2 regions of the Stenotrophomonas sp. PD6 genome follow, and region 2 is predicted to be linked to the other one. Evidence: riboswitches for the same ligand, from Rfam matches in the RefSeq annotation. Region 2 holds a riboswitch; the other holds the start of a gene.

Region 1 (4,392 bases), on a different contig from region 2:
GCGCATAATCATCGCCGACGACCATCCTGTGGTCCTCATTGGCACCAAAAACGTGATCGAAACCAGCGGCGTGGGCCAGGTGGTGGCTCAAGCAAGCAGCGCCGACGCGTTGTTCGAGGCATTGCGCGATCACCCGTGTGATGTACTGGTGACGGACTACTCGATGCCGATACCGGGTAGCCAGCAGGCTGACGGTTTTCCCATGGTTGGCATGATCCGGCGACGTTTTCCGGACCTTCCGGTGCTGATGCTCAGCGTCTCCAACAACCTGGCGATCCTGCGCATGGTGGTCTCCACCGGCGTGCTGGGGCTGGTGGACAAGGCCTCGTCGATGGATGAGCTGCCGCTGGCGATCCAAACCGTTTACCGCGGGCAGCCGTACATCAGCCGCACATTGAAGGCCCGCATTGACGCGATCGGCACGCAGGGGGTGGACGAGGACCGAGCCCGTCAACTGTCGCCACGCGAAGTGGAGGTACTGCGCCTGCTCAGCAGCGGCCTGAAGGTGAAAGAGATCGCCCTGCACCTGCACAAGAGCGTCAGCACCATCAGCAGGCAGAAGGGCGATGCGATGCTCAAGCTGGGCCTCAAGGGCGATGCGGAACTGTTCGACTACCTGCGCGACGGCCATCTTTGAACGACCACCGCGTACAAGGCCTCGATAACGACGAGGTGACCGCAGACTGGCCGGCCATCGGTGACGGTGAGCTGGCCTGGCTGCGCGAACACCACGCCGCGCTGGACGGCGACTGCCGGCTGCTGTGGCACAGCCCGCGGCCGTTCTCCGCTGCGGCGCTGGTCGACTGCGGGGGGCGGCGCTGCTTCGTCAAACGCCATGCCGTGCAGGTGCGCCCGGCGCGCGTGCTCGAGGAGGAGCACCGCTTCATGGCGCATCTGGCCGGCGCAGGCCTGCCGGTCGTGCAGGTGTTGCCCGCCCGCTCGGGCACCACCGCGCTCGAACACGACGGCTGGACCTACGAGGTCCATGCAGAAGGCGCGGGAGAGGATCTGTACCGCAACTACCCGTCGTGGACGCCGCTTGCCCATGCCGCGCAGGCGCACACGGCCGGCGCGATGCTGGCCCGGCTGCACCGTGCCGCCGCCGACTACCACGCGCCGCAGCGCGGCACCCACCTGCTGGTGGCGCGCGACGACCTGATCCGCGCCGCCGACCCGGTGGCGGCACTGCGCCAGCAACTGGCCGAACGCCCCGGCCTGGCCGCCTACCTGTCGCGCCAGCCGTGGGAACAGGACCTGCAGCGCGCGGTACTGCCCTGGCAGCGCGCGCTGGCCGGGCGCCTGCAGGCGGAGCCGGTGCTGTGGGGCCATAACGACTGGCACGCATCCAACCTGCTGTGGAGCGGCCACGGCCCGGACGCCAGCATCGCCACCATCTTCGACTTCGGCCTGGCCTCGCCGGCCAGCGCGCTGTTCGATCTGGCCACGGCCATCGAACGCAACGCCATCGCCTGGCTGGCGGATGACGCGGACGGCCCGGTCGCCCACCCGGACATCGCCCTGGCCCTGCTCGCCGGCTACCGCCAGGAGCGGCCCCTGTCGGCGGCGCAGGTGCACCTGCTGGCCGATCTGCTGCCGGTGGTCCACCTGGACTTCGCGCTGTCGGAAGTGGAGTACTTCCAAGGGGTTACCGGCTCGAGCGCCAATGCCGACGTGGCCTACCACACCTTCCTGCTGGGCCATGCGGACTGGTTCGCCGGGCCGCGCGGGCGCGCCCTGCTGGGCGGCCTGCACGCCGCCGCCTGACATCCAGGCTCGCAACGGCCGCCGTTTGGTGGAAAAATGACCGCTGAAGCGGGGGTGCCTGGCGTTGCCAGGCTGAGAGAGTCCCTTGGAACCTGATCCGGTTTGCACCGGCGTAGGGAGCTTTGAGCAGCGAGCGCACCGACCTGGTGCGCGCGTGCGCCTTCGCTTCGTCTCCTTTGGCTGATGACGACTCGAATGAACCGCTGCTACCGCCTCACGCTCCTGACCGCCGCCCTCTGCGCCGCGCTGCCGCTGCATGCCAGTGAGGCCGATGCCGGCACGGGCGAGCGTTCGCCTACCGACCTGGCCGGTGTCCGCGTGCAGGCACGCAAGCCCGCCGCGGCCCTTCCGCCGTCCAGCAGCTTTGGCAGCGCCGACTGGAAGAACACGCCGGCTTCGGTGAACGTGCTCGACGCCGCCGTGCTCGACCGCCTGCAGGTACGCACGCTGTCGGAACTGGCCCGCCACGATGCGTCGCTGGGCGACAGCTACGCGCCGGTCGGCTATTACCAGAACATCGCCATTCGCGGCTTCGCGCTGGACCCGGCCACCGGCTACCGCTTCAACGGTCTGTCCATCGCCGGCGAACAGCGGCTGGCGCTGGAGAACGTGCAGCAGGTGGAGATACTCAAGGGCGAGGCCGGCCTGGCCGCGGGCGTGATGGCGCCGGGCGGCATCATCAACTACGTGGGCAAGCGCCCCATCGACATCACCACCGTCACCCTGGCCACCGATTCGGAAGGCTCGCGCTACGCCGCGGTGGACGTGGGCCGCTGGCTCACGCCGCGCTTCGGGTTGCGCTTCAATGCCGCCTGGGATGACAGCGCGTCCTACATCGACCATGCCGACGGCCGCCGCAATTTCTACTCGCTGGCCGCCGACTGGCTGATCGGCGAGCACGGCAAGCTGGAAGTGGACGCCAACTACCAGACCAGCGCGCAGCGCTCGGCCTCGGGTTACCAGTTGCTGGGGGGCAGCGCACTGCCGCGCGGCGTGGACCGCAGCCGCATGCTCGGCCACCAGCCGTGGCAGCAGCCGGTGGGCATCGACAGCACCAACATCACCGCGCTGCATACCTACGATTTCAGCCCGGACTGGCAGTCGCGCGTGTCAGTCGGCCACAGCCGCTCGGTGATCGACGACAACGTCGCCTTCGCCTACGGCTGCTACTACGCCGCCGCCTGCGCCGATGGCAGCACGCCGGGCAATTACTTCGCACCGGATGGCGACTACGACATCTACGATTACCGCAGCCCCGATGACACGCGCCGCAATGACGAGCTGCGCGCCGAGCTGCGCGGGCACTTCGCCACTGGCGCGCTCACGCACGAACTGTCGGTCGGGCTGAGCGCGTTCCATCGCACGGTGGACAAGCACCAGAACGTCAACGAGTACGTCGGCACCGCCAACATCGACGATGCGCAGGTGCCGGTGTTCGATCCCTCGCCGCTGCAGCCGGGTCCGTCGGCACGCCGCCTGGACAGCTGGCAGCGTGCACTCTTCGCGCTGGACCGGATCAGCATCGGCGACGACTGGCAGTGGCTGGCCGGCGGCCGCTACGTGCGCCTGGACGAGCGCGCCTACGACAAGCGCGGCACCCCGGAACGGCACAGCCGCATGTCGCAGTTCCTGCCGCAGACAGCGTTGGTGTGGAAGGCCACCGACCAGCTCAATGTCTACGCCAGCTACGTTGAAGGACTGTCGCTGGGCCAGGAAGCGCCGTTCTGGACCTCCAACGGCAGCGCCTTCCTGCCCGCCATGCAGTCGCGCCAGCGCGAGGTGGGCGTCAAGTACGCGGCCACCGACGGGCTGATGCTGGGCGCGGCCGTGTTCCGCACCCGCCAACCGTTCCAGTACGCCAAGCCGGATGACAGCGAGGCCGGCTTCACCTTCGTGCAGGAAGGCACCCAGACCCACACCGGGCTGGAGCTGAGCGGCAACGGGCAGCTCACAGAGCGCTTGGCGCTGACCGCCAGCGCCAGCGTGCTGCAGGCGCGCGCACGCGATGCCGGCACGGCGTACTACGACGGCCAGCAGCTGGTGAACGTGCCCAAGGTGCGCGCCGCCGTGCACGTGGACTACGCCCTGCCCTTCGCGCCCGGCCTGGACGTGAGCGGCGGCTGGCGCTACGCCTCCTCCAATGCGGCGACGGTGGATGGCAGCGTGAAGGCACCGGCGTATTCGGTGTTCGATGCGGGCCTGCGCTTCCGGCACGCGCTGCGCGAGCATCCGGTGACCTGGACGCTCGCGGTGGACAACGTGTTCGACCGCTTCTACTGGCGTGATACCGGCAGCAGCTACGGCGATTACTACCTGTTCGCCGGTGCACCGCGCCAGGCGCGCCTGTCGGTGACGGTCGGGCTATGAACCCGGCCGTGCTCGAATGGTCGGCGGTGGTGGCCAGCCTGCTCGGGGTCTGGCTGATGGCGCGCCGGCGCATGCTGGCCTGGCCGGTGGGCCTGGTGGCGGTGGGGCTGTACGCGGTGGTGTTCATCGAGGCCAGGCTGTACTCGGACACGCTGCTGCAGGTCGCCTTCGGCGGCTTCCTGCTGTACGGCTGGCTCAGCTGGCACCGCCACGCCGAACAGGACGGCGCCATCGTGATCGCGCCGCTGCCGCGCAGGACGC
Region 2 (4,392 bases):
CCTGTGTCGGTGGGCCGAAGCTTAGCGGAGCGCGCACCGAGGCGGCATGATGGCCGCCCCGGCACCCGCGCGTTTGGCGGGTCATGACCCTATGGCGTCACGACCAATGGTCGTGACCTACCCCGGTCGGTAGACCTCGGCGCCCAGTTCGCGGAACTGCGTGGACTTCTCGGCCATGCCGGCCGCCAGCGCCGCCTGCTCGTCCAGCCCCTGCCCCGCCGCATAGTCGCGCACGTCCTGGGTGATCTTCATCGAGCAGAAATGCGGGCCGCACATGGAGCAGAAGTGCGCCAGCTTGTGCGCATCCTTGGGCAGGGTCTCGTCGTGGAACTCCTTGGCCTTCTCCGGATCGAGGCCGAGATGGAACTGGTCCTCCCAGCGGAACTCGAAGCGTGCCTTGCTCAGCGCGTTGTCGCGCACCTGCGCGCCCGGGTGGCCCTTGGCCAGGTCGGCGGCATGCGCGGCGATGCGATAGGCCATGATGCCGTCGCGCACATCCTGGCGGTTGGGCAGGCCCAGGTGCTCCTTGGGCGTGACGTAGCAGAGCATGGCGGTGCCATACCAGCCGATCATGGCCGCACCGATCGCGCTGGTGATGTGGTCATAGCCCGGTGCGATGTCGGTGGTGAGCGGCCCCAGCGTATAGAACGGCGCCTCGCCACATTCGCGCAGCTGCTTGTCCATGTTCTCCTTGATCAGCTGCATCGGCACATGGCCGGGGCCCTCGATCATGGTCTGAACGTCATGTTTCCACGCGATCTTGGTCAACTCGCCCAACGCTTCGAGTTCACCGAACTGCGCGGCGTCGTTGGCATCGGCGATGCAGCCGGGGCGCAGGCCATCGCCCAGCGAGAAGGTCACGTCGTAGGCCTTCATGATCTCGCAGATGTCCTCGAAGCGCGTGTAGAGGAAGTTCTCGCGGTGGTGGGCCAGGCACCACTTGGCCATGATCGAACCGCCGCGCGAAACGATGCCGGTCACGCGCTTGGCGGTCAGCGGCACGTGGCGCAGCAGCACACCGGCATGGATGGTGAAGTAGTCCACGCCCTGCTCGGCCTGTTCGATGAGGGTGTCGCGGAAGATCTCCCAGCTCAGTTCTTCCGCGCGCCCGTCCACCTTTTCCAGCGCCTGGTAGATCGGCACCGTGCCGATCGCCACCGGCGAATTGCGCAGGATCCATTCGCGGGTTTCGTGGATGTGCTTGCCGGTGGACAGATCCATCACGGTGTCGCCGCCCCAGCGGATCGCCCACACCAGCTTCTCCACCTCCTCGGCGATGCCGGAGGACACCGCGCTGTTGCCGATGTTGGCGTTGATCTTGGTCAGGAAGTTGCGGCCGATGATCATCGGCTCGCTTTCGGGGTGGTTGATGTTGTTGGGCAGCACCGCGCGGCCGCGTGCGATCTCCTCACGCACGAACTCGGGCGTGATCGAAGCGGGAATCGATGCCCCGAACGACTGGCCCGGATGCTGCATCAGCAACGCCTTGTCGCGGATCGCCTCGATGCGCTGGTTCTCGCGGATCGCCACGAACTCCATTTCGGGTGTGATGATGCCGCGCCGGGCGTAGTGCATCTGCGTGACGTTGGCACCGGCCACCGCGCGGCGCGGCTGCAGGCGCGAGGGGAAGCGCACTGCGTCCAGGCGGGCGTCGGTTTCGCGCGAACGCCCGAACGCCGAGCTCAGCCGCTCCAGCAGCTCGGTGTCGCCGCGCTCGGCCACCCAGCCCGCGCGCAGCGCCGGCAGGCCGGTGGACAGGTCGATGCGGGCCTCCGGATCGGTATACGGACCCGATGTGTCGTACACCGTCAGCGGCGCGTTCTCTTCGCCGCCGAACAGGGTGGGCGTGCGGGTCAGCGCGATCTCGCGCATGGGCACCTGCAGGTCGCTGCGCGAACCCGCCACGTGGATCTTGCGCGAGCCGGGAATGGGTCGCGTGACCGATTCGGACAGCTGCTGGGCCTGTTGCTGCAGGGCGGAAGGGTGTGCGTTCATCGGGCATCGTCCTGGGTTATCGGTGCGAGGGTTCGCACGGCAAGGGACGAAGCGGCGGCGCACGGCAGGCGCACGGCGCGCGGATGCCAGGCGGGGAGCTGGGCGGCGCGGTGCATCGGCTGTTGCGAAGCTTCCCTACGCCGGTATCAACCGGATCAGGTTCGAAGGGACTGTCTCAACCGTGGCCACCTGGCCGCGGTACCCCCGCTTCGGGGCGGATTAGACCACAACCACGGCGAAGTTGCCTCGCCGCGTGTAGCCAGGCGCGCACCGTGAACAGGGTTGTCATGCCGCATTGGCTAGACTGCCGCGCAGCGACGCCGCTGCTGCGCTGTCCGCTGTGTCCGGCTCGACCGGCCCGAATCATGCCAGTCGTTGCCGCCGTGCCGCTGGAGACTGCGAGCTGCGGCTCGCGCCTGTACGGAGACGCGCCTGCATGGTGTTCCGAATTTCAATCGCACTGGTGCTGTTGCTGGTGCTGGTCGCCGGCGTCGCGCCGGGCCCGTTCAACACCGTGGTGCAGAGTGGCCTGGTGCATATCATCCGCAGCACCGGCTGGCTGTATCTGCTGGTGGTGTTCATCACCCTTTCGTTCCTGCTCTACCTGGCGTTCGGCCGGCTGGGCTCGCTGCGCATCGGCGGTGAGGATGCCGAGCCCGACTTCTCCAACGCCAGCTGGATGTCGATGCTGTTCGCCGCCGGCATGGGCATCGGCCTGGTGTTCTGGGGCGCGGCCGAGCCGGTCTCGCACTTCGTCACCCCGCCCGAAGGCCTGGCCCCGCAGAGCATGGAAGCCGCCCGCGCCTCGATGCGCTACGCCTTCTTCCATTGGGGCCTGCACCCGTGGGCGATCTACGCCCTGATCGGCCTGGCCATGGCGTGGTTCCAGTTCAACCGCAATGGGCGCGGCCTTGTCAGCGACCTGCTGCAGCCCCTGATCGGCGCGCATCATCGCGGCTGGATCGGCACCGTGGTGAACGTGGCCGCCGTCGTGGCGACCGCAATCGGCGTGGCCACCACGCTGGGCTTCGGCACCATCCAGATCGCCGCCGGGCTGGAGCGCGTGTTCGGCATCCACGCCGGCGTCCCGCTGCAGCTGACCGTCATCGCGGTGGCGTTCGTGCTGTACATGGCCTCGACCACCAGCGGCGTGCACCGTGGCATCAAGTGGCTGTCCAACATCAACCTTGCCCTGGCCGCCCTGCTGCTGGCGCTGGTGCTGGTGCTGGGTCCGACCGGCTTCATCTTCGACACCTTCACCACCACCATCGGCGCCTACCTCAACCAGCTGGTGACCATGAGCCTGCGCATGTCGCCGTTCTCGGGCAGCACCTGGGTGGCAGACTGGACGATCTTCTACTGGGCCTGGTGGATCGCGTGGGCCCCGTTCGTGGGCTCGTTCATCGCGCGCGTGTCGCGCGGGCGCAGCATCCGCGAGTTCGTGCTGGGCGTGGTGATCGCGCCGAGCCTGCTCGGCTTCCTGTGGTTCTCGGTGTTCGGCGGCACTGCGTTGTGGTCGCAGATCTTCGGGCATGTGGACCTGGTGCAGGCGCTGGGCAACGGCTACGAGACGGTGCTGTTCACCATGTTCGACAGCCTGCCGATGCCCACGGTGCTCTCAGTGATTGCGCTGGTGCTGCTGATGATCTTCTTCGTCACCTCGGCCGACTCGGCCGTGCTGGTGCTGGCCAGCATGTCCACCGACGATGCGGGCGACCCGCCGCTGTCGCGCAAGATCACCTGGGGCGTGGCCATCGCCCTGATCGCGGGCGCGCTGCTGCTTGCCGGCGGGCTGGACGCGCTGCAGGGCATGATCACCATCGCCGCCCTGCCCTTCGCGCTGCTGATGTTGGCGGTAATGTGGTCGCTGTACCGCGTGCTGGACATGGAATACCAGCTGCAGCGCCGCCGCGCGCTGCGCGCGCGGCGGATGATGGATGCGTGGATCGAGCGCGAGATTGCCGCGCAGGAAGAGACACGCGATGAGGCGTCGCGGGCGGATACCTAGCGCTCAAGAGCAGCGTTTCAGTTTCTGCGTGCCGGGGCGGCCGTCGGGCAGCCACGCTCCGGGACACGCCGTGAACCCTTCCTTATGAGGCATCGCGAGCAGATACCTGGCGCTCAAGAGCAGCGTTTCAGTTCATCCGTGCTGGGGCGGCCGGCGGGCAGCCCCGCTCCGGGACACGCCGTGAACCCATCGTTATGAGGCATCGCGAGCGGATACCTAGCGCTCAAGAGCAGCGTTTCAGTTCATCCGTGCTGGGGCGGCCGGCGGGCAGCCCCGCTCCGGGACACGCCGCAAGTACGTCCTTGTAGGCTGCTCCAAAACATCCATGTTTTGGAGCGTCCCTCCGGGGGCTACCCGCCGGCCGCCCCCGATAGTTGGTCGCGTGCGGA

The links. A riboswitch is a leader RNA that binds a small molecule or an ion and turns the genes downstream of it on or off. The one in region 2 is predicted to bind thiamine pyrophosphate.
Region 1: it holds a riboswitch for thiamine pyrophosphate, as region 2 does, so the genes downstream of both, ACOZHM_RS06920 (TonB-dependent receptor) here and thiC (phosphomethylpyrimidine synthase ThiC) in region 2, are expected to answer to the same signal.

Annotation. Positions count from the first base shown of each region.
Region 1 is NZ_JBLZQD010000003.1:256,048-260,439, reverse strand. Features, by position in the region: gene ACOZHM_RS06930 (response regulator) at 1-637, shown strand, start outside; gene ACOZHM_RS06925 (phosphotransferase enzyme family protein) at 673-1,764, shown strand; TPP riboswitch at 1,805-1,900, shown strand; gene ACOZHM_RS06920 (TonB-dependent receptor) at 1,960-4,131, shown strand; gene pnuC (nicotinamide riboside transporter PnuC) at 4,128-4,392, shown strand, end outside.
Region 2 is NZ_JBLZQD010000006.1:160,569-164,960, reverse strand. Features, by position in the region: gene thiC (phosphomethylpyrimidine synthase ThiC) at 118-1,995, opposite strand; TPP riboswitch at 2,110-2,211, opposite strand; gene ACOZHM_RS11170 (BCCT family transporter) at 2,432-4,003, shown strand.